DNA from 3 places in the Microbacterium sp. NPDC078428 genome. Region 2 is predicted to be linked to each of the others. Evidence: riboswitches for the same ligand, from Rfam matches in the RefSeq annotation. Region 2 holds a riboswitch; each other region holds the start of a gene.

Region 1 (9,642 bases), on a different contig from region 2:
GCGACCGGCACCGAATGCGTCACGACCTCGGCCCGCGCCCCACGCTCCCGCAGGTGGGCGCCGAGTTCCCGGGCGAGGGCTGCCGTCGTCGTCCCCGCGTCGATGTACACCGAACCGCGGAACCCGTCGGCGATCGCCTCCAGCGCGCGGCGGGCGATCTGCAGCTTCTCCGCGCCGCGCACCTGATCGCGGTCGGTCACGGCGGTCTCGCTCGTGCTGCCGCGCTCCGCCGAGACTGCTCCGCCGTGCACCCGTCGGAGCGCCCCGGATCGCTCCATCGCGTCGAGGTCACGACGGATGGTCTCGGTGGTGACCCCGAACGAGCGCGCGAGGGAGACGACGGAGACCCGCCCGTCCTGCGAGAGCTGGCGCTCGATCGCCTCGTGGCGCTCCGTCGCGTACACACCGACCTCTTCTCTGCGGCTTCGTGGTTGCCCACACGTTACAACACAGTCCAACAGAAAACAACGACGCAAACCAAGATCGATGAGTAGACGCCGCGCACGCGGCGCAGCCGGACACCGCGGCGTTGCGGAGTGGCGGTCGGACGGACGCACCGGACGGGGGCCTTCGTCGCGATTACGCGGCGGCGTCCGTCCCGTCGCCGGATGCCGGGGCGACCGTCACCTCCACGACGTCGCCGGCGAGCCTCAGTCGAACGATGCTGCGCTCCGGGAGATCGGGGAACTCGTCGGGCAGTCGGATGCCGGGGAAGATCGGGATGTCGAGGATGACGTCCAGGCCGGGCGGCGCGCACTGCAGGGCCCACAGCTGACGCTCGGATGCGACGGCGAGACAGCGGCCCGCCCCGTCCGCCGTGCGCGCCGAGAGAATCTCCAACCCGCCGAACGTCTCGTGCGAACGCACAGAGGCGGGGTCGATGGCGTAGAAGTCACGCGGGTTCGTGTTCAACTGGTCCACCACCGCGGCCGACGGCTCGCCCGCCGGGCGGAGGACGGCGGTGGAACCGAGCCCCGTGAGCGAGGGCAGAACCGCCCCGCCGACCACCACGATCGCGAGCGTCACGACCGCCGCGACGAGGACGCGCCCGCCGATCCGGTCGATCAGCCCGCGCTTCGACGGGGCCGGGGCCGCCGGCTCCGGCTCCGGCTCCTCGACGGTCGGACCGGCGTCGTCCCGGGGCTCCACGATGAGCTCGCCGCCCGATCGCCCGCTCTCCGGGGCGGATGCCGCGCCGGCGTCGGCTGCGGGCGTCGATGCGTCGACGCGGCCACCGCCCACCCCCGCGTCGGCCGCGCGGTGGGTCGCCTCCAAGCGGGAGAGGCGCTCCTGCGCCGCCGGGTCGTCGAGGATGTCGGCATCCGGTCCGTAGGCGCGGGCGCGCAGCTCGGCGAGCTCCTCGCGCTCGCTGCGAACCCCGTCATCCATCGCGCCCATTATTCCCGCCCGTGCAGGCGCTCGGGCGGGATGGGGTCACTTCGCTGCGGACTCCTGCTGCGCCCGACGCTGCCGCACCAGGATCAGCCCCGCGCCGGACACCAGCAGCGCGAGCCCCAAGAACGCCCACCCGGCGTCCAGCTCGCTGCCGGTGACGCTCAGCGCCTCCGCCGACCCGTTGCCACCGTCGCCGATGGCCGCAGCCGGGGCAGCCCGCACGGTCAGCGACACCGACGCACGCTCGACGCCGTTGATGTCGAAGAGCTTCACCTGGTGCGGACCGGGTGCCGTGTCGGCGGGGATCGCGAAGCTCTGGGAGATGCGGCCCGCGGCATCCGCCGTCACCGAACCGAGCGGCACCGGGGTCGAGTGGAGCTCCACGGTGTAGACGGTGCCCGGCACGTGTCCGCCGCCCGTCACGACCACGCGCTCCCCCGCCGTGACGGATTGCAGCGTGAGGGACACGGTCGCGACAGCGTCGCTCGCCGCACCCTCACCACGACCGGACAGCGGATCGTACCCCGCCAGCACCGGCGTGACCAGCACCGACAGCCTCTTGCCGAGGAGCTGATCGGTGAGCGTGAGAGACGCACCCGTCGCACCGGCGAGGTTCTCACCGTCCGCGAGCCACTGGTACTCGTACGAGTCGGGTCCCGGAGCGGGGCCCAGCAGGATCGTGGCCGACAGGGTCTCGCCGACGAGCGGCTGCCCCGTGACCGACACCTGCACCGTCGTCGCGAACGTCCCGAGCACGACCTCGGCGGTCGGGTCCGACACCGCTTCGCCCGACGCGGCATCCCAGCCCTCGAGCTGGGCGCGCACCGACACCGTCATCACCGCGCCGAGCTGCGACGACACCGGCCGGTAGGAGTCGGAGACGGCTCCGTCGATCGGCGCGCCGTCGGCGTACCACTGGTAGGCGTAGCTCGCCGGAAGAGGCGTCGCTTCCTGGGTCACCTCGGCGGAGAGACGCTCGCCCACCGCCGCCTCGCCCGTGATCCGCACCACGGGCAGTGTGCGGTACTGGCCGGGGGCGATCTGCGAGGCCGCGCTCGCCGTGCCTACGCCGCTCGCACTGTCGTATCCGGCACGAACGGCGGTGACGCGCACCGTGACGTCTGAGCCCACGAGATCCGACGGTACGTCGAATGCCGAGCCCGTCTGGCCGGGAATCTCCTCGCCGTCGGCCAGCCACTGGTACGAGTAGGAGTCGGCGACCGGGTCGGCGTGCCCGGAGATCGCCGCCGTCAGGGTGGCGCCCACCGACGGCTCTCCCCCGACGATGACCTCGGGGACGGCTCGGAAGAGCCCCTTCGCGATGATCTCGCTCGTGGCGGACGCCACGGCCGCCGCACCGTCGTAACCCGCCCGGACGGGAGTCGCCTCCACCCGGACCCGCACGCCTTCGAAAGGCGCAGTGAGTGACAGCGTCGAGCTCGTCGCTCCCTCGATGGGATCATCGCCCACGAGCCACCAGTACGTGTAGCTCGCTGCAGCGGGGGGACGACTCGTTCGCGATGGTCGCGGTCAGCGTCTCGCCCACACGCGCGTCGCCGGCGATCCCCACCTCGGCCGGTCGGCTGAAGATCGCGCTCGCGACCGGCCCGACGGGCGCCGAGGTGCGCGTGATCGGCTCGTAGCCGGAGGCCGTGCCGGTGACGTCGACCGTGATGTCGGCGCCGACGAGCTCCGCGGTCAGGACGATGCTCGCGCTGGTCGCCCCGGCGATCGGGGTCCCGTCCGCGCGCCACTGGTAGGACAGCTGCGCCGCCGCATCCCACTCGCCGGCGACAGCCGAGAGCTGCGCCTCGACGGTCGGCGTACCCGTGATGGTCGGCCTCGGGGCCGCGGAGAACACTTTGGCGGAGACGGCCGGAGTCGGCTCGGAGGTGCCGGCGCCCGTTTCGGAGCCGTACCCCTCGAGCGTGGGGGTGGCGGTGACGGTGATCGTCTCGCCGATCGCCGCATCGGGCACCGTGAACGTCGAGGATCTCGCATCGGCGACGGCCTCACCGCCGATGCTCCACTGATAGGCGTACGACGTGGGCGCGGGCTCGGCGTCGGCGGTGATGGATGCCGTCAGCACATCGCCCGGCCGCACCGTCGCGCCCGCGTCGGTCGCGACGACGACGGGCTTCGTGAAAGGGCGGGTGAAGACATACTCGCCCAGGAGCCCAAAGCCGCGCACACCCCACACCCGGCTCGGGTCGGCCGGGTCCACCGCGATGCCCATGCCGTACATCATCGGGATGGGCGTCATGCCCGCCGCGGCGGCGTGGGTGCGCGTGTCGATGGGCTCGATCGCGCCCGTGTTGTTGTTGCCGACGACGTACGCGATCGTTCCGTCGGGCGTGAAGGCGATGTCGCTGGTGGAGGTCTTGATCGGGATCGACACGTCGGGGTCGAGCTGGTTCGTCGTGGTGTCGAGCACCCGCATGGTGGCGCCGGCGGCGATGTACACCCGGTCGGCGGTGGGGCTCGTCGCCAGGAAGCGCGTCAGCGGCAGGTCGATCTCCGTCACGGCGAAGGTGCTCGTGGAGATGACGAGCACCTTGCCCGTCTGCCCCGCCGCGGCATAGGCCCACGCACCGTCGCGGCTGAACGAGATCGAGGTCACTGCGGTGCCCAGGGCGAGATGGCGGATGACCTCGTTCTGGGCGGTGGAGATCACCGAGATCGACCCCGCGACCTGCGAGCCGTAGTTGCCGACCCATGCCTGCGTGCCCTCGGGGTTCACCGTGACGGTGTACGGAACCTCCTGGCCGAGCTGGGTGTCCCGGACGGTGGCCTCGACGACGCCCGTCGCCGTGTTGATGACGCTCGTGGTCGAGCGGCTGCCGCTGTTGTAGTGGACGACGTACAGGCGTGACCCGTCGGTGCTGAGATCCGCACGCATGGGGGTCGAGTTGACCGCGACCGTCCTGCTGATGCTGCGTGTCTCGAGGTCGACGAAGAGGACGGTGTTGGCCGTGCGGTCGACGAGGTACGCGGTCGACCCCGTGGCGTCGATCTCGATGTCGTAGAGGGCGGTGGCTGCCGGGAGCCAGGTCTCCGTCGTGGCGGCCTGCGCGGGCACGACGGAGATGAGGACCCCCGCCGCGGCGAGGGTCAGGGCGGACAGGGCGGCGACGATTCGGCGCAGGAGCATGGGGAGCCTCGATGTGGGGAAGGGAGAGGGCGGGCCGAGCGTATCCATGCGCTCCCGTGCATGTCGCACGCCCTAGGTACTAGTGCGGTAGGTCCCGGAGATGCGTTGCCGCGGGACGGGCCGCTACGCTCGATCCGGGGACGGGTCGAGGGGGTCGCGCGAGAGGAAGGGTCGGGATGCACCCGCTTCGTGTCGCGGTGGTCGAAGACCAGCCCCTCTACCGGCAGATGCTCGGGCTGCTGCTGTCGTCGACGACAGGCATCCGTCTGGTCGCGGCGTGCGCCGGCGCACAGGATGCCGCGCGATCTCTGCGTGCCTCCGAGGTCGACGTCGCGCTGCTCGATCTGCACCTGCCCGACGGCGACGGGCTCGGCGTCGGACGCGCCCTCCGTCGCGAGAACCCGGGCATCGGCATCGTCATCCTGTCCGCCTCCGACAGCATGCACGCGCTGCTCGAGCTCGACGCCGACGAGGCCGCGGGATGGAGCTACCTGTCGAAGTCCTCCGCGCTGACGGCGCACGCCCTGGTGCGGGCGATCCAGCACACCGCTGCCGGACGCACCGTCCTGGACCCCGCAGTCACCCGCGGACGCGCCCCGCGTCCCCACGGCCCGCTCGACGCGCTGAGCGCGCGGCAGTTCGAGGTGCTCGGCCTCGCGGCGGAGGGCCTGACGAACCACGCCATCGCCGAGCGCCTGGGATTGTCACGACGCTCGGTGGATGCGCACGTCAACGCCATCTATCACGCCCTCGGCATCCAGTCGTCGACGGCGCACAACCCCCGCGTGACCGCCGTGCGCAGCTACCTCGCGCACACCGCGCGCCGTGCGCACGCATGAGCCGCCCGCTGACCGAGGAGCGGGCAGCCTCCCGTGTGACGCTCATCAGCATCGCGATCATGGGCTCCCTTCTCGGGCTGTACACGAGCATGCAGTCCTCCCTCGTGCTCGGGGTGGTGTCGGAGGTGATGAGGAACGCACCCGCCTCGCCCGCGTGGGAACTGGTGTCGCGCAGCGCCGTCAATCTGATCTCGGTGGGGTCGATGGTCGTGCTCGCGGCGTTCCTGCACCCCGAACGGCGACGCGGTTACGTCGTCGCCGTGCACGTGATCGGCATCGCCCTTGCGTCGAGCGTGTTCCGCGCGGGGCTCCAGGCCTCCCTCGGCATATACGACATCACCGTCGCATCGAGCCGGCAGACTCTGCTTCTCGAGATCGGCACGACGACGATCGTCAGCGCGGTCGTCATCGTCGGAAGCCTCGTCCAGCAGCGGCTGTGGCGGCGGGTGATCGAGGCCGACAACGTGCGCTTCGCTTCGCAGGAACGGGTGAACGATCTTCTGCGCGCCCTGCAGGAGGAGGAGCTGCGGGTGCGCCGCGAGATCTCCCACACCCTCCACGGCAGCGTCCAGAGCGCCTTCATCGTCCTCGAGGCCCGGCTCGGGTCCGTTGTGCCACGCCTCGGAGAGCGGGAGGCGGACGAGGTGGGCGCGATCACGCAGGACCTCGCCCGCTTGCGTGAGGGAGAGATCCGCACCCTGTCCGCGGCGCTCTACCCCGCGGATCTGGAACGAGGCGTGCGGGCGGCCCTCACGACGATCCTGGAACGCGTGCCGCCGTCGGTGGCCGTGCGCTCTAGGGTCGAGCCGTCCGCCTCGGTTCTGGATGCCGACGATGTCGACATCTTCGCTCGCATCCTCGTGATCCGCGTCATCGAGGAGGCGCTCTCCAACGCGCTCAAACACGGCGGAGCGAGCGAGCTCGCGGTGCGGCTCTCGGCCGAGGGACGAGAGGTCACGGTGACGGTCGACAACAACGGCGATGCGCCCCCGGCGGCCTTCGAATCCTCCGGACTCGCGCGCCTTCGGCAGTACCTCCAGTTGGCGGAGGGCCGGATCACGCTGTCACCCGGCGGTGACCTTGGCGGGGCACGCCTGCGCGCGACGCTCACCGTCTGATTCGACGTCGTGCGGCTGTTCGCTCTCCGTCATCCGGCCATGCTCCTTCCCGCCCGCCGACGGCGCGCTCGATCGTTCGCGCCGTCGGATAAGGTGGTCGTCATCCACACGGGAGCCCTTGCAGGGGCTGAGATCGGGCTGATGCGGCCCGCGACCGTTCGAACCTGTCCGGGTAATGCCGGCGAAGGAAGTAGGACTTCTGATGACCGATTCATCGCACTCGCTCGCCTATCTGCATGACGAGGAACACGGCATCCGTGTGCCCGTCACGATGATCGCGCTCGAGGACTCCCCCGGCGCCGTCCCCAACCCGCCGCTGACGGTGTACCGCACTGCCGGGCCCGGCAGCGACCCGCTGCAGGGGCTGCAGCCCGTGCGAACCTCGTGGATCGAGGCGCGCGGCGACACCGAGGCATACGACGGCCGAGAGCGCAATCTGCACGACGACGGACGGGCGGCGCTACGCCGCGGGGTCGCGTCGGCGGAGTGGCAGGGCGCGAAGCGTCGTCCCCGCCGCGCTCTGCCGGGGAGAACGGTCACGCAGATGCACTATGCCCGCGCCGGCATCGTGACCCCCGAGATGCGCTTCGTCGCGCTGCGGGAGAACTGCGATGTGGAGCTGGTGCGCTCTGAGCTCGCCGCGGGCCGGGCCATCATCCCGAACAACATCAACCATCCCGAATCCGAGCCCATGATCATCGGGAAGGCCTTCCTGGTGAAGATCAATGCGAACATCGGCAACTCCGCGGTGACCAGCTCGATCGCCGAAGAGGTGGACAAGCTCCAGTGGGCGACGCGGTGGGGCGCCGACACGGTCATGGACCTGTCCACCGGCGACGACATACACACCACGCGGGAGTGGATCATCCGCAACTCGCCGGTGCCCATCGGCACCGTGCCGATCTACCAGGCCCTCGAGAAGGTGGACGGCGACGCGAGCATGCTCACGTGGGAGATCTTCCGCGACACGGTGATCGAGCAATGCGAGCAGGGTGTGGATTACATGACGATCCACGCCGGCGTGCTGCTGCGCTACGTGCCGCTCACCGCTGATCGAGTTACCGGCATCGTCTCGCGCGGCGGGTCGATCATGGCCGGATGGTGCTTGGCGCATCATCGGGAGAACTTCCTGTACACGCACTTCGATGAACTGTGCGAGATCTTCGCTCAGTACGACGTCTCCTTCTCGCTCGGCGATGGACTGCGGCCGGGGTCGACGGCCGACGCGAACGACGCCGCTCAGTTCGCCGAGCTCGACACTCTGGCCGAGCTGACGAAGCGGGCGTGGGCGTACGACGTTCAGGTGATGGTCGAGGGGCCGGGGCATGTGCCACTCCACCTGGTGCGGGAGAACGTGGAGCGGCAGCAGGAACTCTGCGACGGTGCGCCGTTCTACACCCTCGGGCCTCTGGTGACGGATGTCGCGCCCGGCTACGACCACATCACGTCGGCGATCGGGGCGACCGAGATCGCCCGATACGGCACAGCGATGCTCTGCTACGTGACGCCCAAGGAGCACCTGGGTCTGCCCAACAAGGACGATGTCAAGACGGGCGTGATCACGTACAAGATCGCGGCGCACGCCGCAGACCTCGCCAAGGGGCACCCCGGCGCGAACGAGCGCGACGACGCCCTGTCGAAGGCGCGCTTCGAGTTCCGCTGGCGGGATCAGTTCGCCCTCGCCCTGGACCCCGTCACGGCGGAGCAGTTCCACGACGAGACGCTGCCGGCGGAACCGGCGAAGACGGCGCACTTCTGCTCGATGTGCGGGCCCAAGTTCTGCTCGATGCGCATCTCCCAGGACATCCGCGACCGGTTCGGCGACATGTCCGAGCAGGAGCGGATCGTCGGCATGCGTGAGAAGTCCGGGGCCTTCCGTGACTCGGGCGGCACGGTGTACCTGGAACTGCCCTCCGTGCGCGAGCAGGCGAACCGGCCGTGACCGGCCGCGTCTCCGCCGAGTACATCGGCGGGATGCTGGAGTGCCCTCGCGCGGAAGATCCCCTTGTGCAGTGACTGACGAACGCCGTCGTCACCGACGTCACCGCGAACGCCCGCCTCGCCATCAGCGCCTCCCCGCGATGGTCGACATCCCCATCGCCGGGAGGCGTTCAGGTCGAGGTCGTCAGTGCGACTGGAGGGCCCATCGGTCGAATCCCCCGTCGAGGACACGCACATCCGGGTGCCCGGCGGCCAGGAGAAGTGCCGCGGCGGCACGCGCACGCGGTCCCGCCTTGCAGTAGACGATGATCGGACGATCGTCGGAAAGCGCGACGAAGCCGGGCCCGTCGGCTCTCAGCCGACTGAGCGGCGCGGAGCGGGCGCCCGAGATGTGTTCTCGGGAGTATTCGTCGGCCTCTCGGACGTCGAGAAGTTCGAACGGCGCCCCACCCGACGAGCGCTCTCCCAGCGCATTGCTCAGCGTTTCGACGTCGATGAGTGCGTTCCCCGGATCCTGATCACTGCACGAGTCCCCCGGAAACCGGTCGCCGGTTACCGCTCCCGCACCGCGGTCGGGGTCGGGGTCGGGGCCGGGTACGACCATGAACTCCCGCCACGTGGCGTCCGCGAGGTCGAAGGTGGCGAGTCGCCCGAGCAGGGTTCGCCCCGTGCCGGTGATGAGCTTGATCGCCTCGGCGGCCATCAGCGAGCCTGCCACGCCGCAGAGAACACCGAACACGCCTGCTTCGCCGCACGAGGGGGCGGACTCGCGGGGAGGTGCGTCCGGGTAGAGGTCGCGGTACGTCGGGCCGTGAGTGCTCCAGAACACACTGACCTGGCACTGAAATCGAAGGATCGACCCCCACACGCACGGCTTCCCGGTCACCGTCGCGGCATCCGAGACGAGGTAGCGGGTAGCGAAGTTGTCCGTCCCGTCGACGACGACGTCGTATTCCTCGAACAGTCCCGTGGCGGACTCCCTCGACAGTCGCAGCGGATGGGTGCGCACCGTCACCCGCGGGTTGACCGCGGTGACGGCGTCGCGTGCGGAGTCGATCTTGAGGCGGCCGATGTCATCGACGCCGTGGACGATCTGACGCTGGAGGTTGCTCGCCTCCACGACGTCGTCGTCCACGATCCCCAGAGTGCCGACCCCGGCGGCGGCGAGGTAGAGGAGGATCGGGGATCCGAGCCCGCC
Region 2 (9,642 bases):
CGTGCAAGTGCAGTTCACGCTCGAACAGCTCCCCCGCACCAGCTTCTCCCTGCCCCGCGACCAAGTCCTCTCCGCCACCGTCGGACTCGTGCAACGACTCGAGAACCGGGTCTCGCAGCTCCCCAGCATCATCGAAGGCCTCTATGAGGAGATCCGTCAAGAGCGGGAAGTGCTCGACGAAGCCGAGCAGCGCATCGATCAGCCCTTCAAGCACACGGCCGCACTCGAGGCCGCGAAAGCGCGACTCGACCGAGTCGAAGCCGAACTCGTTGAGCTGAGTGCCGAAGCACAGAGCGAGACCCCGGAAGCGGACGCGGACACCCCCCAGCCCGACCCTCCTCAAGCTGCGCAGAGCGGAAGCGAGTCACCCCGCGTGCTCACCAAACAGGCAGTTCGGGACTTCCAGCCCTCCTTCGGCCCTCCCGCCACACCTCACACGCCACCCGCCTCGGCGAACGTCACGGTGACATCACTGCTGCGAGAAGCATCGAGGGCGCCGAGCACCGAACCTCCCACGCCGTCGCTGTGATCAGACCCTGACGGGGCGATACGGGCCCGGCATCTGCGCATGTTCGGCACCATCGTGCGTGATGATCGCGGCGATATCGTCACGCAGAATGCGTCCTTTCCCCATCCAGGCGGTACGCCTGTCTTGGGAGTCCGGTTCGCGGGGCTGCTCAGGTAAGAGCGCCGTAGGCGACGATCGCGAAGAGCACGGCCGGGCCTGTGACCAGCAGAATGGTCCACCAGATGCGTCGCTTCCCCAGTCGCGCACGCGGAAGCTTGACGGTGGCGTACCAGGCTGCAAGCACCGCCAACGCGAAGGGAAGGCACAGAACCCACAGTCCGACCTCGCTCTGCCCGCGCCCGTATCTGCGGGTCGGTATTTCCACGGTCGCGCCTTCCGGTGCGATGAGCAGCACCGCGCAGGCACCGAGCAGCAGCAGCCCTGCGACCCCGTACATCGTCACACGCAACGGACGAGATGATGCTGCCGCAACGTTCTCTGACGCGTTCTCATGCGCGTTCACGGGGCGTCTCCGTATCTGAGATCGTCGAGCGCTTCCAGGCGCGCTCGTTCCTCCTGACCAGAACTGACGATGCTGCGCAGCTCATCCAGGGTGATCCGCGACGCGCCACCCCTGCCCCCACCACCGTCGGGTTCGGTGAACGTCTCACGGAGGACGTAGCCGACGCCCTGGGCCTCCCAGCCCGAGAGCAGATCGAGCATGCGCGCCGCACCAGCGTCGAACCAATCGTTGGTGAACATCTCGACATCGAGCACCGGAGCCCCCGAAGCGATCAAGCCCCGCAGCTCAGCGAGCCCCCGAGCCGAAAAGTCTTTCAACTCGACCAGCACGCGTGCGGGTGCTGTCGTGCCGTCGATGAGCACCTGGAGCTGCGGAGACGAGAGAGCATTCACTGGGGATCTTCCCCTGTCGTCGTGTCGGTGAGGTCGGCGACGAGGCCGGCGAGGTAGGAGCGCAGGTCGGGGGCGTGGAAGTGCTCGTTCTCGAACCCCCACACCTCTGGTTCTCCCGCGGTGGCTCCGCTCGTGCGGGAGTGCGTGGGCGGATCGAAGACGAAGTAGGCGCGGTTGTAGACGGCGCCCGAGAGCGTGTCGAGCCAGAACAGGGCGCACCGTGACGGGTCGAGACCTGTGCCGTGTGCATCCACGAGCACCGCCGGCGCATCGAACTCGTACCGCAGAATGCCGGGGAGATCGAGTCGGGGGTCGGTGAGATGGTCGAGGTAGTCGTCGGGATCGATCACGTTGTTCAGCAGCACGCTGTGCCGCCAGGATCGGGCGTACGAGTAGAACTCGACGAGTTGCGGGCTGAGTGGAATGCGTGTCTCACCGTCCAGAGCGATCAGCTGCGCGGGCGGCGACCCTGAAGGCCCGCACCGCAACTCTCCCGATTCGAGTTCATATCGCGTCTGCCACGGCGACTCACGGATCGCGACGAGCGACGCGGTGATCGACGTGCGGGGAGGTGCGGGCTCGACGCCGGTGATCCAGCCGCCCCCATAGACGATCGTCGGACTCATCAGCCGTCAGACCTCGCCACATCCATGCCGACCATTCTAGAGAACCCGCCCCACTCAGGCCGATGGCACGCAAGGGCGAGGCCACCGATCGTTTCGCGCCCACGCTCAAGCCCCACCGTCAGTCGGGGAACGACTCCGGGATCCGGGTGTCGGCGGCCTGCGCGTTCCGTGAGAGAAATGCTTGACCGCGTGTTTCCCAGTCCTCCCCCGCCTCGAAGCTCGACGAGGTGGTGCCCGAACCTGCGCGGCAGGTGACCCACACACTGGTGCCGTCGTCGCTGGGAGTGACGATGTAGCCGTGGGTGGCAAGTGCGAGCTGCGTCGTCATGAACTCGCGTGTCTGCTCGTGCGACTCCGCCTGGGTGGCTCGTTCGAGCGCCGGCAGAAGGTCGACGAGGCCGCGCCCGCACACGTTCTGCGCAGCCGTGGCGCGTATCCGGTGGCTGCGGTCGTTCAGGGCGCGCGGCAGCAGCACAGCATGGAGCGGCGACAGCTGATGCCTCGCCAGGGCCGTCATCGCGGACGCGCGGACGGTGACGGCGCGTGCGGCCAGCATCGAGGTGATGGCCTCCCGCGCAGACGCGAACACATCAGCGAGCCGGCCGAGCAGGTCTGCGCTCTCGCCCCGGACGATGCTGCTGCGATGCTGTGCATGGGTGAGCAGGAGAGCCAGGCTCTCTGCGTCAAGCGCTTCGTTGCGCACCACGGTGTTGAAAGCCTCGACGGTCGTACGGTAGTCCTCGACCAGTTCGGGGTATCGCGGCTGCAGGTACGTCTGCACCCCGTAGGGTCGCAAAAGTAGCTGCGTCCTCTTTCCGTCGTTCGGCATCATTCAAGCGTATTGAGATAGTTCAAGAGCTTTGCGCGAGCCGGAAAGCAGTCTCGGCAACTTCGCGCACATCAAGACTGAGTGCAAGGTCTCCGTGTTCGAGTTCTTCGATTGAAAACCAGCGTGCTTCCAGCGCGTCATCAGCTGCCACGGGTACCCCGGTTCGCCAGTCGCACCGCACCGCGACGAGGACGAAGTGCTGGAGGAGGGTGCCGGAGTCGTCGTGATGGAAGGCATCGACAGCGGTGAACACCTCGCGTGCTTCACCGTGCACGCCGGTTTCCTCATGCAACTCGCGTAGGGCGGCTTGCTGAATCGTTTCGGCGGTTTCGATCTTCCCGCCAGGGAAGCCCCACCGCCCGACATCTGGCGGGTTCGCGCGACGCACCAGCAGCACCTGGCCGTCACGGATGACTGCTGCGATCGTCGCGACAATCGGGCGGGGCGGAGAAGTGGAAGCACTCACTTGGACATTCCTTCGATAGTTCGAACTAGAGCAGGTTCGACGAGTGTGATCTCAGCCGCAGATCCCGTGCAGCACCCCGTGTCACGTCACACCCGTCTACCGAGGATTTGTGCTGCTCATCGGTCAGTGGCTCTTTGCGAGGGAACGTTTATCCGAGGTCTTGCGTTCACTCTCGCCGCTTTTTCGGTGTACTGGCGGAGGTGCGGATTCCGTGCAGCAAGAGTGGAGGGCACCGATGCCGCCGGCCAATCTCACCCGGGGTCCCACAGAGGCTGGTAGTCCTCAGCGTCTCCGTGCTCCTGCCGACCGCATAGTTTCGTACCAGGATAGGGCCGTGGCCGGCTGCCCGTGTTGGTATCCGATCTTTCTATATGGTCCCTGGCGCCGTGGGCTGCACCGATCTGGTTCAGTGTCGGCGAATCACCGTCGACAGCCCTCGCCAGGATCTGCCGTGCTCCTGACCATCGGCGGCCCTAGCGTTCCACGGGAGTGCTCCCAGTTGTGACCGAATGCGTTAGGCTAGTGGGCAGTGACACGGGGTGCCGCACCCAGCGGCTGAGATCACACCCGTCGAACCTGATCCAGTTCGTACTGGCGAAGGGAATGTCCGGATGACTTCAGCGCGTTCGAGATACCGATCCAGGTGTCCGCTTTCGGCGTGCCGTCATGATGCTCGACTTTCTTTCGCCGTGGAAAAAAGCGAGAGCTCATGTCTGTCTCATCCTCCGCGGTTCTGCTCGGTGAGCTGAGGGCGCAGACCCCGCTGGTGCAGTGCATCACCAACTCGGTGGTCACGAACTTCACCGCGAACACCCTGCTGGCCATCGGCGCGGCACCGGCGATGGTCGACATCGTTGGCGAGGCCGGACCGTTCGCCCGTCTCACCGGCGGCCTGTTGGTAAATCTGGGAACGCCGATCCCGGAGCAGCGCGCAGCGTCCGAGGAAGCGGTCGCCGCGGCGAACGATGCGGGCACGCCGTGGGTGCTCGATCCGGTCGCGATCGGGTCGCTGCCCATCCGCACAGCTCTGGCCGAGAAGCTCGCCGCACGGGCTCCGTTCGCGATCCGGGGCAACGCCTCCGAGATCCTCGCGCTCGCAGGGGCCGGATCGGGTGGCAAGGGCGTCGAGGCTACGGATGAGACCGAGGCGGCCGCACCGATCGCGTTGCGGCTGGCGAGAGACCTGCGCACAGTCGTCGCGGTGTCCGGACCGGTGGATCTGATCACCGACGGCGACCGCACGCTCCGGGTTTCGAACGGTGACCCTCTGCTGACGAAGATCACCGGCGGCGGGTGCGTGCTGGGTGCGCTGATCGCGGCATTCGCTGCCATCCGTGGTGAGTTCTCACCGGTCGAGGCGGTGGCTGCTGCGCATGTGGTGTACGGGATCGCCGCTGAGCGTGCCGCTGCAGAGACGGCAGGACCCGGGTCGTTCGCTGCCGGTCTGCTCGACGCATTGCACGCGATCAGTGCGGCGGAGGTGAGCGCGTCCGAGCAAGTGCGCGCCGAGACGGCGCCGGGCGGCGAGGCATGAACCTCGGCATCTACCTGGTGACCGATCGTGCGATCTGCGGTGCACGGGGCGTGGTGGAGACGGTACGGGCAGCCGTCGATGGCGGGGTGGCCGCGGTGCAGCTGCGCGACAAGCATGCCGGCTTCAGTGCACATCTGCGTGAGCTCGAACGTCTGGCAGAAACGATCCAAGGCCGCGCGCTGCTGCTGGTCAACGACCGGCTCGATGTCGCGGCAGCGGCCAGAGAACGCGGGATCCCGCTCGACGGGGTGCATCTCGGGCAGGGTGACCCCGCCGTGCTATCGGCCCGCGCCGAGCTCGGCCCCGACGCCGTGATCGGCCTGACAGCGAACAGCGACGAGCACCTCGCAGCGGTAGCACGTCTACCCGACGGCACCGTGGACTACCTCGGCATCGGCGTGATCCGCCCCACGGCCACCAAGCCGGACCACCCACCGGCACTCGGGTTCGACGGTTTTCAGCGCCTAGCGGCCGCGGCACCGGTGCCCTCGGTCGCGATCGGAGGCATCGGCCTGGACGATATCACCCGGCTGCGCGACGACGGCGCCGCAGGGGTTGCCATCGTCTCCGCGATCTGCGCCGCCGACGACCCCAAGGCGACCGCGCGCCGCTTCGTGCGGGCCTGGAGCCGAGCACGAACCGCCCCCTGAACCTCACAAACCTCATTCCCTGAACAGAACAAGGAGAACCGTGACCATTTCACCCAGATTCCGACGCGCTTTGACAGCAGCCAGCGCAATTGCACTCACCACCGTCGTCCTCACCGGCTGCGCCGGCACCGACAACGATGCCCCGGCCGATGATCAGCGCACGACCGTGCGTTTCGCACTGGACTGGACCCCGAACGTGAACCACACCGGCCTGTACGTGGCCCTGCACGAGGGGTACTTCGAAGACGCCGGCATCGATGTCGAGATCCTGCCGTTCAACAACAGCAACCCCGAGGTGCTCGTCGACGCTGGTCAGGCGGAGTTCGGTATCAGCTTCCAGGACACCTCCTCCTTGTCGATCGCCTCCGGCGCCGACCTCACATCGGTGCTCGCCGTGCAGCAGACGTGGGCGACCGAGGTGGCTGTGCTCGGTGACCGCAACGACATCACTAGCCCCGCAGACCTCGACGGTCTCGTCTTCGGAGGGTTCGACAACCCCGCCGAAACCATCACCATGCAGGGCGTCGTGCAGGCCGCGGGCGGTGAGGGCGACTTCGAGACTGTCGTGCTCGGCACGTCGGCCTATGAGGCGCTCTACTCGGGGGATGTCGACTTCACCGTTCCGTTCGTCGCGGTGGAGGGCGTCGAGGCAGAGCAGCGCGGGATCGATCTGAAGACCTTCGCCTACACCGACTACGGGTTCCCGGACGCCTATCAGGTGATCGTCGTCGGCAACGGTGCCTGGCTCGAGGAGAACCCCGACGTGGCGCGCGACTTCGTGCAGGCGCTGGCCCGAGGTTACGAGGACTCGATTGCCGACCCGGAGGCGACGGCTGAGATACTGCAGGAGGAGAACTCCGGTCTGCTCACCGAGCTCGACCTGCTGGTCGAGGGTCAGCAGATGCTCTCCGAAGGCTACATGCTCGATGAGAACGGTGACTTCGGCTTGCAGACCCAGGAGCACTGGAGCGAGCTCGGTGAGTTCCTCTTCGATACCGGTCTGCTCACCGACCGCGACGGGACACCGCTGACCGAGCAGCCGGACTGGTCGGAGTTCTTCACGAACGAGTACCTGCAGGACTGATCATGCGGGCGCGCTCCTGGGCGAATCTGTGGGTGCCGGTTGTCTTCCTCGCCGTGCTTGTCGCGGTGTGGGAGGCGGCCGTGCGCCTGACCGGGGTGCGCCCGCAGGTGCTGCCCGCCCCGTCCCGTGTCGCGGAGTCGGGGTGGGAGCACCGCGCGGCCATCGTGGATCACGCCGCGGCGACGCTCGGTGTGACGGCGGTCGGTTTCGGCGTCTCTCTGGTGTGCGCGTGGGTGATCGCGATCGCCATCGATTTCTCGCCGTTCATGCGTCGGGGCCTCATCCCGCTGCTGGTCGCCTCGCAGACCATCCCTGTCATCGCGATCGCGCCGCTCATGATCATCTGGTTCGGGTTCGGGCTGCTGCCGAAGATTCTCGTGGTCGCCCTTGTCACGTTCTTCCCGATCGCGATCGGTCTCGTCGAGGGTTTTGCCCGCACGGATCGGGAGGCCTCCGCGCTGCTACGCAGTATGGGGGCGGGGAGGCTCCGCGAGTTCCTGCTCGTGCGGCTCCCCTCGGCGCTGCCGTTGTTCTTCACCTCGCTCAGAATCGGGATCACCTACGCGGTGATTGGGGCGATCTTCGCCGAGTACGTCGGCGCGAAAGAGGGGCTCGGGATTTACATGAGCGTGCAGAAGAACGCGTTCCGCACCGATCTCGTGCTCGCCGCAGTCGCCGTCACCGCGCTCGTCAGCATCACCCTCTACCTTTCCACCTACGTCATCGAACGGCTCGTCATCCCGTGGCATCTGAAGGAAAGGAGGGCGGCGAATGAGCGCTGAAGCCGCGCCCCGCCTCGAACTCGATGGGATCACCCGGGAGTTCCAACTGCGACGCGGTCAGACCCGTCGTGTGCTCGACGATGTCTCGCTCCAGGTGTCGCCGGGCGAGTTCGTCTCGATCGTCGGGCCGTCCGGGTGCGGCAAGAGCACCCTGTTCAACATCATCGCCGGCCTCGACCAGGCCACTTCGGGGAGTATCCGAGTCGACGGACGAGAAGCGGCGGGATCCCGCAACCACGCCGCCTACATGCCCCAGAAGGATCTCCTCTTTCCCTGGCGGAGCATCGCCGAGAACGCCGCACTCGGGCTCGAAGTGCAAGGGATCAAGCGCCGTGCTGCTCAGCAACAGGTGCGCGAGTGGTTCCCTCGCTTCGGTCTGGAAGGGTTCGAGGATGCCCTGCCGTTCGAGCTGTCCGGCGGGATGCGGCAGCGCGCGGCGCTGCTGCGCACCGTGGTGCAGCAGCGGCAGACCCTGCTGCTCGACGAACCCTTCGGTGCTCTCGATGCGCTCACCAAGCAGGAGCTGCAGGCCTGGCTGCAGCAGGTTTGGATCGAGTACGACTGGACAGCCCTGCTCATCACGCACGATGTGCGCGAGGCGATCCTGCTCTCCGACCGTGTCGTCGTGCTCACCCCGCGCCCGGCGTCCGTGCGTCTGGTGATCGATGTCGCACTTCCCAGGCCGCGTGGCATCGAGACCATCGCGCATCCTGAGTTCGCGCGGCTCGAACGCACACTGCTTGAAGCCCTGAGCGACTGATCAGTTGAACGAGTCGAGCGCCTGCTGCCAGAAATCGGCTTCGAGACGGGTGGCGGCGCGGAACACGCGTACCAGCGCATCGAACCGCTGCGGCGTGACCTCCCCGCCCGTCAACGCGTCAAGGCGTTCGATTGCGGCCGTTGCGGCCCCCTGGAACTCGTCGCCGGCGTACTCGGCGATCCACTCCGCGTACGGGTGATCCTCGCGGGCCCGGCGCCCCGAGTCGAGAGCGACTCCGATCTCGCCGTAGCCGATCGTGCAAGGGGAGAGCGCGACGTGCAGGTCCAGCAGGTCGCCGGACATGCCGGTGTCCAGCACGTAGCGGGTGTAGGCGACCGTCGCCTGCTTCTCAGGCGCCGCATCGAGCTCGTCTTCCGGGATGCCCCACCTCGCGGTGAGGCGACGGTGCAGCTCGGTCTCGTGCAGGATCGCGCGCAGCGCTCCGCTCGCGTCCGTGATGTCGGCGAGGCTGCGGCTCTTGTACGCGGCCAGCGCGTTCGCGCGGGCGAACTGCACGAGAAACAGGTAATCCTGCACCAGGTAGTCCTGGAACACCGGCAGCGGCAGGGTGCCCTCGCTGAGCTTCTGCACGAACTCATGCTCGGTGTAGGCCTGCCACTCGGGGCCGATCGCGGCCTTCAGATCTTTGAACAGGGTCATCGGGCTGCTCCTTCCAACGGGTGTGCGTAGCTGGCATCGAAGAACGCGAGTTCGATGGCGGTGGCGCGCGCGAAGAAGTCTTCAGCGAGCGCCTGCTGCGAGGGGCCGACCCGGTCGAGCTCGGCGCGGAGGAAGCCGACGAGCTCATGGAACTCGGGGTAGTCGTGGAGCGTGATCCAGTCGGCGTGCACAAAGCTCTCCGGCAGCGCTTCAGGAGCCTTCGTGGCCCAGTCGAGGTACAGCCATTCGGCCACGAGCAGCACCGCCAGGATCGCCGCATACTCGCGGGCCTCGGCCGCCTCGCGGAACAGCGCCGTGAACGCCGCCGTCGGTTCCGTGTCCGGGATCTGCTCGCGCTGTTCCTCGGTCACGCCGAGTGCGTCGAAGGCACGTAGGAAGTAGGTGTTCTCATCGCCCGCGACTTCGCCGATGAAGCGGGCCAGCCGCAGCCGCGGCTCGAGCGCGTCGGCGCTCGCGACCGCGGAGCCGAGCAGTACCAGGAAGTCGTCGAGGAAGCGGTAGTCCTGCACGAGGTAGCCAGCCATGACGGCGTCGTCGATGCTGCCGTCGAACAGTTCGCGCACGAAGCGGTGCGAGACCGTCCGCTCCCAGGTGTCTCGGTTCTGCTCGCGCAGCGCGTCGGTGAATCTCTCGGTCATCGTTCTCCTCCTCGGTCGGGTGCGTCGCCCCAGAGGGCGTGGAAGTGGTGGACGGGGCCGTGGCCGGAGCCGACCTCGAGCTCGTCGGCTCGGCGCAGCGCTTCGGTGAGGTACTCCTTCGCATGTTGAACCGCCACGGGCACGGCGTGGCCCGGGAGGAGTGCGGTGA
Region 3 (9,642 bases), on a different contig from region 2:
AGTCTTCCGCGGCATCGACCACATCTCCGACTCCGATGCCGGCCGCAGTTTCGCCGCCTTCTCTCAGCTCGTGCTCGACCCTGCACTCGGGGCCGCGTTCGAGGCCGACATCCGCCGCATCCTCGACCGCGGATTCGCTCGCGACCTCACCTCGGATGAGCGCCGAGCACTGCGCTCCTTCCTCACCACGCTCAAGGGACGAAGCGCCGAGATCCACGATGTCATCACCCTTTTCGCCCGGGCGCTCCGCCGCTACGTACAGTCGCAGGACTACCAGCGCGACCGGGTGCTGAGAACTCTTCTGCGGGAGGCTCAGCACGCGGGGGTGGAAGCCGCCGCGCATACGCGCCCTTGGTATCCGACATCCCTCACGCTGGATCTCTCTGCTGTCGCGCTGTCAAGCGTCGGGGCAATCGACCTTCACGATCCCGCCGAATTCGCCGCCACCGAAGAAGTCGTCACGCAGACGGCATCCCTCGCGAGCATCGAGGAGCTGCGGGCGATTGCTCGCGAGACCGAGATCGACTTCGACGAGCTCACCCGGAACGTCAACGACCTGCTCGCCGAGGTGCCATCGTGCACCGTCGCAGATGTCCTTGCTCGATACCCCGCAACGCAGGGGGCCGGCAGCGTGATCGGACTTCTCTCGATTGCTGCCGAGCAGGGCACCGTTGACGATGAGCCCGAGGTACTCGCTTGGCAGGGCGCCGACGGAGTTCCGCGTGCCGCGATCGTCGCCGCGCACCGATTCACTGGAGCGGTGACATGACCGAACAGACTGCGGATGCCGTTTCCGACGAGCACACTGGCCTCTGGCGCGGCGACGCCGGCGAACTCCCCGATCGCACGCGGCGGGTCTTGCTGCGTCTGGTGCGCGGCCCATACCTTTCCGGCGCGCGCGAGGCACAGCTGTGGGCGGTGCTGCTGACCGACGAGGCTGTCATCCGCTCCCGGCTCGCCGACCTGTTCCTCGAACTGGTCATCGATCGCGACAACGAGTTCGCCTTCGTCCGCAACGCTCCATCCGACGAAGCCCCGAAGGCAGTGCGATCTGAAGCCTTGACGTTCCTCGACACCGCAATGCTGCTCGTCCTTCGCCAGACGCTGCTGAGCGAGGAGGGTCGCGGTCGGGTGATCGTCGGGCAGACCGAGGTGTTCGAGCAGCTCGCCGTGTTCCGCACCCCGGACCGCGATGAGAAGGACTTCGCGAGCCGCGTCAACTCGTCGTGGAACAAGATGCAGAACAAGCTCCGCGTGCTGCACGCCGTTGGCGATGACCGTGCCGAGATCTCGCCCGTGCTCCGACTGCTCGTCGACGCCGACCAGATCCGCGCGATCACATCGGAGTACCACCGGATCGCCCGAGAGGGCGGAGGAGAATCCGTTGCCCCGTCGACGGATGCCGAGGACGAGACAGAATGACGATGCTGAGCTTTCCCACCGACGAGCCGGAAGTCGATCCGACCAGGCCCGGCCAGTGGCGCCTCGCCCAGATCGAACTCGTCAACTGGGGTACGTTCGCTGGCCACGTCGCCGTGGACCTCGCGCGTGCCGGTCACCTTTTCACCGGCGCATCGGGATCAGGCAAGTCGTCGCTCCTCGACGCGATTGCCGCAGTCATCACCCCCGACAAGTGGCTACGCCTCAACGCGGCAGCTCAGGACGGCGCTTCCCGGCAGAGCGATCGGACGCTGATGAGCTACGTGCGTGGGGCATGGAGCAAGGAAGCAGACGAGACCGCCGATCGGGCCACCACGACGTACCTGCGCTCGAAGGCAACCTGGAGCGGTGTCCTGCTGCGCTACGAGAATCTCCGCGACGAACCGGTCGTCCTGCTGCGGGTGTTCCACGCACCCGGCACGCGCACCGAACCGAGCGCGTTGAAGGACGCGCGGATCTTCACCCGCGGTTACGTGAAGCTTCTCGACGTGAAGCCGCACGTCGAAGGCGGAATCGACGCGCGCCGCATGTCGAAGGCCTTCCCCGACGCGTTGATCACCACCGGCGGGAGACACGGACGCTTTCATGAGCGCGTCATCCGTCAGTTCGGCTTCCGTGGAGATGCGACGCTTCAGCTTCTCCACAAGACACAATCAGCGAAGAACCTCGGCACCCTCGACGCGCTGTTTCGCGGGTTCATGCTCGACCAGCCGGGAACCTTCGCGCGGGCCGAGACCGCCGTTGAGCAGTTCACGGAGCTCGATGCCGCGCACAAGCACGTGGTCGACCTGAGGAAGCAGGCTGATGCGCTCCGCAAGGTCGACGAGGCGATCACCTTGTTCGACCTGGCCGGAGCCGAGATGGCGGCGATCTCTGATCTGCACGACGCCGTCGAGCCCTTCACTGCGGGACTCAAGCTTCGGCTCGCGAAGGATGCCGCAGGCCCTGCGCGCGCCGTGCTGGCGCGCGCCGAGAGCGAGCTGAGCGACGCCGTGCGGGAGCAGCGGTTGGCAGGCGAGGCGCTGGAAACCGCGAAGGCGCGGGTCCGGGACGAGGGCGGCGCGCGCGTAGAGCTTCTGCAGGAGCGAATCGACAGTGCGCAGCGTTCCGAGGACATCACTAGGCAGTATCTAGCTCAGCTGACCGCAGAGCTGATGCGCATCGGCGCACCCATGCCCGAAGACCCCGAGCAGTTTGCGGAGCTCCTTGCCGCGGCCGTCACCGAGGTTGCGCGCGACATACCCGCTGTGTCGTATGAGGTGCGTGACGCCGCGAGTCAGGCGCGTAAGGCGCTGGACGAAGTCACCAGGCAGATTCAGGCGCTGAGAGACCACCGGAGCAACCTCGACGAGAAGCTTCTGAGCGCACGACGATTCCTCGCGGACGCTGTCGGTGTGCCGGCATCGACATTCCCCTTTGCCGGCGAGCTGATCTCGGTCGCCGAGCAGCACTCCGCTTGGCGCGGCGCGGCAGAGCGAGTGCTCGCTCCGTTTGCGTCGACGCTCCTCGTGCGGGACGAACATCTCGTCGCCGCACGTCGGGCAGCCGACTCGCGAACACTCGGTGTCCGGCTCGTCGTCGAAGCGGTCCCGCACGCCGTCGATGAACCGCGTCGCCCCAAGGATGCCCGCTCACTCGTTCATCGCCTCGCGGTGAGCGATGGGCCCTTCGCGTCCTACGTCCGCAAGCGCATCGCCTCCGAGTTCGACTACGCCTGCGTTTCGCACCCCGACGAGCTTGATGACGTCGAGCGTGGCGTCACGATCGGTGGCCTGGTAAAGCGCAACTCACGCAGGTATGAGAAGGACGACCGTCACGAGATCGGTGATGCCACTCGATGGGTGCTGGGCGGCGACACCCACGCGCGGCTCGAGGCATTGCTTGAGCGTCGTCGGGAAGCGATGGCGGCGATGGAGGAAGCATCCGCCCGCGACGCCGAGGCCGACTCGTTTCGTCAGGACGCTGTCAGTCGGCGCGACGTCTTCACACGCGTATCGACGTTCAGCTGGGACCAAGTGGACCTCGCATCCGCGATGGCGGTGACCGCGGCCCAGCGCGACGATCTCCGGGTGCTCACCAGCGAGTCGGGGACGCTCCGCGAAGCACAGGGGGCCGCGGAGCGAGCGACCCGGCGACTGGACGAGGCGAACGAGAAACACGCACGGTCGCTCGGAGCCCACGCTGTCGCCCGCAATCACGTCGAGAGCATCGCGGCGCAGGTCGCCGAACTCGAGGCCACCCCATATGCACCGGTCGAGGAGCGGATCGCCGACGCCCTCGAAGGCCGGTTCCGAGCCGAGCGACGCTCCGTGAGCCTGGAGACGGTGGACGAAGTCGCGCGAAAGGTGCAGTCGGCACTCTCGAAGGAGAAGGACGCCGCGGCCGGCCGCGCAGCGGATGCTGAGGCCAGCTTCGCCGGGCGCGCCGCCGAGTTTCGGCTCGGGTGGCCCGCTGCATCTGCAGAGTTGACTGCTGACATCCGTGACCGCTACGGCTACCGGGAACTGCGCGAAGGCATCATCGCCCGCGGCCTGCCCGAGAAGGAGTCCGAGTTCCGCAAGCTGTTGCGGGAACGATCGCAGGACGTCGTCGCACACTTGCTCAGCGATCTCCGCGACGCCCCGGGTCTCATCCGTGAGCGAATCCTCCCCGTCAACGCATCCCTGGGACGGTCCCCGTTCGAGGGAGCGGACCGCTTCCTCGAGATCGATGTGAAGACGACGCGGGCCCAGGAGGTCGACGAGTTCCTCACCGACCTCCGCCGCATCGTTGAAGGCAACTGGGCCGACGAGTCGGCCGCCGGTGCCGAGCAACGATTCGCCGTGCTGCAGCGCGTAATCGGTCGACTCGGATCCAAGGACCGCGTCGACATCGACTGGCGCAACCGGGTGCTCGACACGAGGCTTCACGTGAGCTTCCTCGCGCGGGAGAAGGACGTCGCCGGCCGGGTTGTGCGGGTGTATGACTCCGCAGAGGGCTTGTCGGGTGGTCAGCGGCAGAAGCTCGTCATCTTCTGCCTCGCGGCAGCGCTGCGGTACCAGCTGACTGAAGAAGAGGACGAGGTTCCGAGGTTCGGGTCGATCGTGCTCGATGAGGCGTTCGACAAGGCGGACAGCCGATACACGCGCAACGCGATGGAGGTGTTCCGCGAGTTCGGATTCCACATGGTCCTCGCGACACCGCAGAAGCTGCTGCAGACGCTCGAGCCGTACGTGGGCGCGATCACGTCGGTATCGAACCCCGACCGCGACGCCTCACGGCTGGCGAACGTGGTGTTCTCGGTCGATGAGGCTGAGGTCGCCACCCCGCCGCACGCGGAGTCGCGCGCGTGACCACGCTTGTCACACCGTCTGACCTGCACGCGCGAGCGAAGAAACTCTTCGACCGCGATGCACGCACCTGGGCCGCCGAGCAGCAGACCGATGTCGTGCTCGACGTTCCGCTGCGCCCGCCAACGGAGCGGGAGGCGCTGAACGATCTCAATCTGGTTCGACGGTGGGTCGACGCCTGGCGCGGTGTGAGCGAGGACTCGGGTATCGAGCTCGAGTGGGTCGTCCGCCATTGGTCACGCATCGGGTCGCAGGAAGTCCCCATTCGCGCGGTGCTGCGCGGTACGGATTCGATCGCTCGAGCGGCGGGCGAGGCGGATGCTTGGCGACTTCTGGTGGCGCGACTTGACGAGTTGCGGGGCCTGGCAGGCTCTGATGCCAGCGGCGTGCTCCGCGCCCATGGCCGCGCGATCGCCGATCTCGATGGCGCCGATTTCCACAGGCTCGTCCATGTGCTGGCCTGGTTGCGCGAGAATCCGGAATCGGGCCGCCTGGTGCGAGAACTGCCGATCCGCGGCATTCACACCAAATGGATCGAATCTCGCCGCGGACTCGTGGAAGCGTTGCATCGGGCGGGAACCGGAGCGCCCGGACTGGGTCTTCGCGAGCCGTCACCGCTCATACGGATCCGTGCTCTCGATCCGTCGCTCTCGTTCCAGGGGCTCACCGATCTGTCGGCGCCCGTCGACGACCTTGCGGCGAGCACGATCCGACTCGAGCGCGTGTTCGTATTCGAGAACCTCGCCACCCTGCTCGCGATGCCCGATGTGCCCCGAGCTGTAGCAGTGCACGGTGGCGGTCACCGCGTCGATCTCGTCGCCCGCCTCCCGTGGGCGCAGACGGTCACCTACTGGGGCGATCTCGATTCGCACGGATTCGCCATACTCAACCGACTTCGATCCAAGGGAGTGGACGCAACGTCGGCATTGATGGATATGGATACTCTGTTCGATCACCGTGATCTGTGGGGGATCGATCCCGCTCCCAACGTCGGCGTGTTCGAGCTGCTCACGCCTGATGAGCGCGCGACTCTCCAGGCGATGAGCGCGGAGGGCAACATACGCCTCGAGCAGGAGCGCATTCCGTGGAGCTTCGCGCTCGCGCGGCTCGGGGTGTGTTGACGACGCATCTGATCGTTGCCCCAGCACGCGCCTATCGACCTGTTGGTGACGCGTGGTACCGTAATCGCAACAAACGCAATCTCCTGCGTTTACGTGTATTGGGGTGATTTCTGTGTCTCGCGCTGCAGTTGTTGAAGAGACGTACCTTCCCAGCAGGGGAGTCGAGCTTGCCCCGGTGCTTGACTTCTTCGCCGCCCATGAGGCCGCCGGCCGGGCTCTTCCCGAACCAAGGTACTTCCTCGCCGGGGCGCGTCCAGGCGACCAGGTCGAGCTTCCGGAAGAGGTCTACCTCGCACTCCGCAAGATCGTGGACGCAATGCAGAGCGGGCTGGCCGTGTCAGTTGTACCCCAGACAACACGGCTCACCACCCAGCAGGCAGCGGATCTCCTGAACGTGAGCCGCCCGACCATCGTGAAGCTCCTCGACGAGGGCGAGATCCCGTTCGAGAAGGCGGGAACGCACCGACGCGTACTCCTCGCGGATCTGCTTGACTATCGGGAGCGCCGGCGGGAGCGTCAGTACGACGTGCTCGCCGCCACGCGTGACGGTGTCGACGAAGACAACATCGACCATACGCTCGAGGACCTGAAAGCGGCGAGGAAGGCAGTGGCAGCGAGGCGGGCTGCCCGACTCTGACCTCGCAGGCTGACAGGATGGGGGCGTGTTCACGGCGACTCGCCGCGATGCGGTGCGAGTTCGCCGACGCGGAGGCCGAAGGCTGGGAGCCGCTCGAGGGCACGTTCGGGCTTCCCGATCCGGACGACGAGCATGTGGTCGCCGCGGCCGTCATCGCGGGAGCCGGAGCGATCGTCGCCGAGAACCTGAAGGACTTCCCTCCAGGCAAGATTCGCCGGGCATTCAGGTGCTCAGCGCCAGGGATTTCGCGAAGAACACTGTCGCGCTCAACCCAAGGCATGCGCTCGCCGCGGTGCAGGAGATCGCGATTCGTTCCGGCCGCTACGGTGCAGCGCTCACCGTCGAGGAGATTCTCGACACCTTGCGAGATCGATACGGCATGATCGAGGCCGTCGAGATGATGGTCGAAGCTGCATCCGCGTAGTCTCCAGATCGCGCGACAGAAGGGCGGTGCAGCCACCTGATCTCGCGCCGAATACCCGCCACGTTTCTGCCACGAATCGAACCCGGCTCACCTGATCGAGGAGCACGTCCGCCACGTCAGAACCCGCGGAATCATGCGGTTTCGACCCGTCTCGGTTGCCGTCGGCGCGATTTCACATCCCTCCGGCTCACCTCCGTCTCCGCCATTCGTCTCCGCCATTGTCTCCGCCGTTCTTGTCCAGCTCTGGGGCCTTCTTCTGCGGCGCTGCCGCCGGTCCACGGCGGGAGCGTTCGGGCGCGGACTCTTCGATCGTGGTGTCGCGTGGGAGCGCGTCGTCACTTGCTGTCACACTGTTGCCCCTCTCGCGCACGGATCTAGCCTGACAACACCGCGCGCGCCCGCCGCGGGTCGTCTATCCCGAGGAGTTGCCATGACCGTGCTGTCTGAAGTGCTCGAAGCGAACGGCCGCTACGCCGACGCTTTCGGAGACAAAGGCGAGCTCGCCCTGCCGCCTGCGCGGGGTTTCGCAATCCTGACGTGCATGGACGCGAGGCTCGACCCTGCGAAGTTCGCCGGCCTCAGCGAGGGCGACGCGCACGTCATCCGCAACGCCGGGGGGCGTGCTTCCGACGACGCGATCCGATCGCTCGTGATCTCGTACAAGCTCCTCGGCACGCGCGAGTGGTTCGTCATCCATCACACCGACTGCGGCATGGAGTTCTTCACCGACGAGGTCATGCGCGGGCTTCTGGCCAGCAGCCTCGAGACGGCTGCGCTCGGTGAGAAGGGGTTCTACGACGTCGGCGAGGGACCGGGCTCGTCCGAGGCGAAGTACATCGACTGGCTGACGATCTCGGATCAGGCGGCCAGCGTGGCCGAGGACGTCACGCGCATCAAGGCGCACCCCTTGGTCCCTGCGCGTATCGCGGTCTACGGCTACCTCTACGACGTCAAGACCGGACGCCTCATCGAAGTGCCCGACGCGACCGCCGCAGGGCGCGCCACGGCGTGAGCTCGGCACTCCCGCCCTGTCGCGGATTGCGGGTAGCGTGAGAGGTAACCACGTGACACGGGGTGCCCCGCGGGGCTGAGATCACACCCGTCGAACCTGATCTAGTTCGTACTAGCGAAGGGATGTCGCGCATGACGCGCACGCCAGAAGACCTGCTCGATTTCACCTGCTCTGCCCTGGACGGGGTGCGCGCACACGTGCCGCTCGTGCAGTGCATCACCAACAGCGTGGTGGTCAACGTCACAGCCAACGCCCTCCTCGCGCTCGGCGCGTCGGCGGCGATGGTCGACATCCGGGGGGAGGCGGGCCCGTTCGCGGGAGTCGCCTCCGGACTCCTCGTCAATCTCGGCACGCCGACGCTCGAGCAGCGGGAGGCGATGCTCGAGGCGGTCACCGCCGCCAATGCGGCCGGTACGCCGTGGGTGCTCGACCCGGTCGCGGTCGGCTCGCTGCCGGTGCGCACGCCGCTCGGCCACACGCTGCGAGATCTGCGCCCGACCGTGGTGCGCGGGAACGCCTCCGAGATCATCGCCGTGACCGGCTCCGGCGCGGGCGGGCGCGGTGTGGACGCCTCCGACGGGGTGGATGCCGCTGTGTCGTCGGCGCGGTCGCTGGCGGAGCGCACCGGGGGAGTGGTCGCGATCTCCGGGCCGGTGGACGTCGTCACCGACGGGCGCGACCTCGTGCGGATCGCCAACGGCGACGCGCTGCTGACGAAGATCACCGGCGGTGGGTGTGCGCTGGGCGCGGTGATGGCGGCGTTCGCTGCGGTCGACGACGACCGGTTCGCGACCACCGTCGCCGCGATCACCGTGTACACGGTCGCCGCGGAGCTCGCCGCCGCACGCGCCGCGGGGCCGGGGAGCTTCCAGGCGGCGTTCCTCGACGCTCTCGCCACGGTCGACGGCGCCGCGCTGCGCAGCAGGGCGGCGTTGACGTGAGCATCGACCTGTCGCTCTATCTCGTGACCGACTCGCGCCTCGCCGCGGCGGCCGGCCACGATCTCGTCGAGCTGGTGCGCGCGGCCGCGGAGGGCGGTGTGACGGCGGTCCAGGTGCGGGACAAGGACGCTTCCGCCCGGGTGTTCCTGGACACCGTGCTGCGGATCTCCGATGCTCTCCCCGCGGGGGTCGCGCTGCTGGTCAACGACCGGGTGGACGTGTTCCTCGCCGCCCGTGCCGGCGGGGCCCGTGTCGAGGGCGTGCACGTCGGCCAGTCCGACCTCCCCGTAGGGGCGGTGCGGGAGCTGATCGGCGCGGATGCCGTGCTCGGCCTGAGCGCGTCCACGCCGGAGCAGCTCCGTCTCGCCGCGGCGGGGGCCGCCCGGGTCGACTACGTCGGCATCGGCGCCGTGCACGCGACGACGACGAAGAAGGATGCGCCCGAACCCCTCGGCCTGGGCCGATTCGCCCGGCTCGTCGCGGCGAGCCCCCTGCCCGCGGTCGGCATCGGCGGGGTCACGAGGGCGGATCTGCCCGAGATGCGGTCGGCGGGCGCCGCCGGAGCCGCCGTCGTCTCGGCGATCTGCTCCGCCCCCGATCCCGCGACCGCAGCCCGCGAGCTGCGCGCGGCCTGGGGAGCGGCATCGTGACGGCGCCCCGGCAGATGCCGCGGGTGCTGAGCATCGCGGGAACCGACCCGACCGGCGGCGCCGGCATCCAGGCGGATCTGAAGAGCAT

What was found. Region 2 has a riboswitch for thiamine pyrophosphate ahead of thiM (hydroxyethylthiazole kinase). Riboswitches for the same ligand answer to the same signal wherever they lie in the genome.
Region 1: it holds a riboswitch for thiamine pyrophosphate, as region 2 does, so the genes downstream of both, thiC (phosphomethylpyrimidine synthase ThiC) here and thiM (hydroxyethylthiazole kinase) in region 2, are expected to answer to the same signal.
Region 3: it holds a riboswitch for thiamine pyrophosphate, as region 2 does, so the genes downstream of both, thiM (hydroxyethylthiazole kinase) here and thiM (hydroxyethylthiazole kinase) in region 2, are expected to answer to the same signal.

Annotation. Positions count from the first base shown of each region.
Region 1 is NZ_JBITUP010000003.1:88,787-98,428, reverse strand. It holds gene ACIGCK_RS06850 (DeoR/GlpR family DNA-binding transcription regulator) at 1-404, opposite strand, end outside; gene ACIGCK_RS06845 (hypothetical protein) at 580-1,389, opposite strand; gene ACIGCK_RS06840 (hypothetical protein) at 1,435-2,787, opposite strand; gene ACIGCK_RS06835 (hypothetical protein) at 2,855-4,546, opposite strand; gene ACIGCK_RS06830 (response regulator) at 4,723-5,385, shown strand; gene ACIGCK_RS06825 (sensor histidine kinase) at 5,382-6,503, shown strand; TPP riboswitch at 6,602-6,710, shown strand; gene thiC (phosphomethylpyrimidine synthase ThiC) at 6,706-8,445, shown strand; gene moeB (molybdopterin-synthase adenylyltransferase MoeB) at 8,629-9,642, opposite strand, start outside.
Region 2 is NZ_JBITUP010000006.1:208,243-217,884, reverse strand. It holds gene ACIGCK_RS12475 (helicase) at 1-529, shown strand, start outside; gene ACIGCK_RS12470 (hypothetical protein) at 678-1,031, opposite strand; gene ACIGCK_RS12465 (hypothetical protein) at 1,028-1,423, opposite strand; gene ACIGCK_RS12460 (hypothetical protein) at 1,420-2,049, opposite strand; gene ACIGCK_RS12455 (HEAT repeat domain-containing protein) at 2,168-2,878, opposite strand; gene ACIGCK_RS12450 (NUDIX hydrolase) at 2,901-3,344, opposite strand; TPP riboswitch at 3,335-3,433, opposite strand; TPP riboswitch at 3,870-3,965, shown strand; gene thiM (hydroxyethylthiazole kinase) at 4,054-4,878, shown strand; gene thiE (thiamine phosphate synthase) at 4,875-5,528, shown strand; gene ACIGCK_RS12435 (ABC transporter substrate-binding protein) at 5,569-6,612, shown strand; gene ACIGCK_RS12430 (ABC transporter permease) at 6,615-7,394, shown strand; gene ACIGCK_RS12425 (ABC transporter ATP-binding protein) at 7,384-8,154, shown strand; gene tenA (thiaminase II) at 8,155-8,814, opposite strand; gene ACIGCK_RS12415 (TenA family protein) at 8,811-9,473, opposite strand; gene thiD (bifunctional hydroxymethylpyrimidine kinase/phosphomethylpyrimidine kinase) at 9,470-9,642, opposite strand, start outside.
Region 3 is NZ_JBITUP010000001.1:302,025-311,666, forward strand. It holds gene ACIGCK_RS01455 (DUF3375 domain-containing protein) at 1-769, shown strand, start outside; gene ACIGCK_RS01460 (DUF4194 domain-containing protein) at 766-1,422, shown strand; gene ACIGCK_RS01465 (ATP-binding protein) at 1,425-4,772, shown strand; gene ACIGCK_RS01470 (DUF3322 domain-containing protein) at 4,769-5,890, shown strand; gene ACIGCK_RS01475 (helix-turn-helix domain-containing protein) at 6,003-6,527, shown strand; gene ACIGCK_RS01480 (hypothetical protein) at 6,754-6,951, shown strand; gene ACIGCK_RS01485 (carbonic anhydrase) at 7,382-7,963, shown strand; TPP riboswitch at 8,012-8,103, shown strand; gene thiM (hydroxyethylthiazole kinase) at 8,095-8,904, shown strand; gene thiE (thiamine phosphate synthase) at 8,901-9,554, shown strand; gene ACIGCK_RS01500 (bifunctional hydroxymethylpyrimidine kinase/phosphomethylpyrimidine kinase) at 9,551-9,642, shown strand, end outside.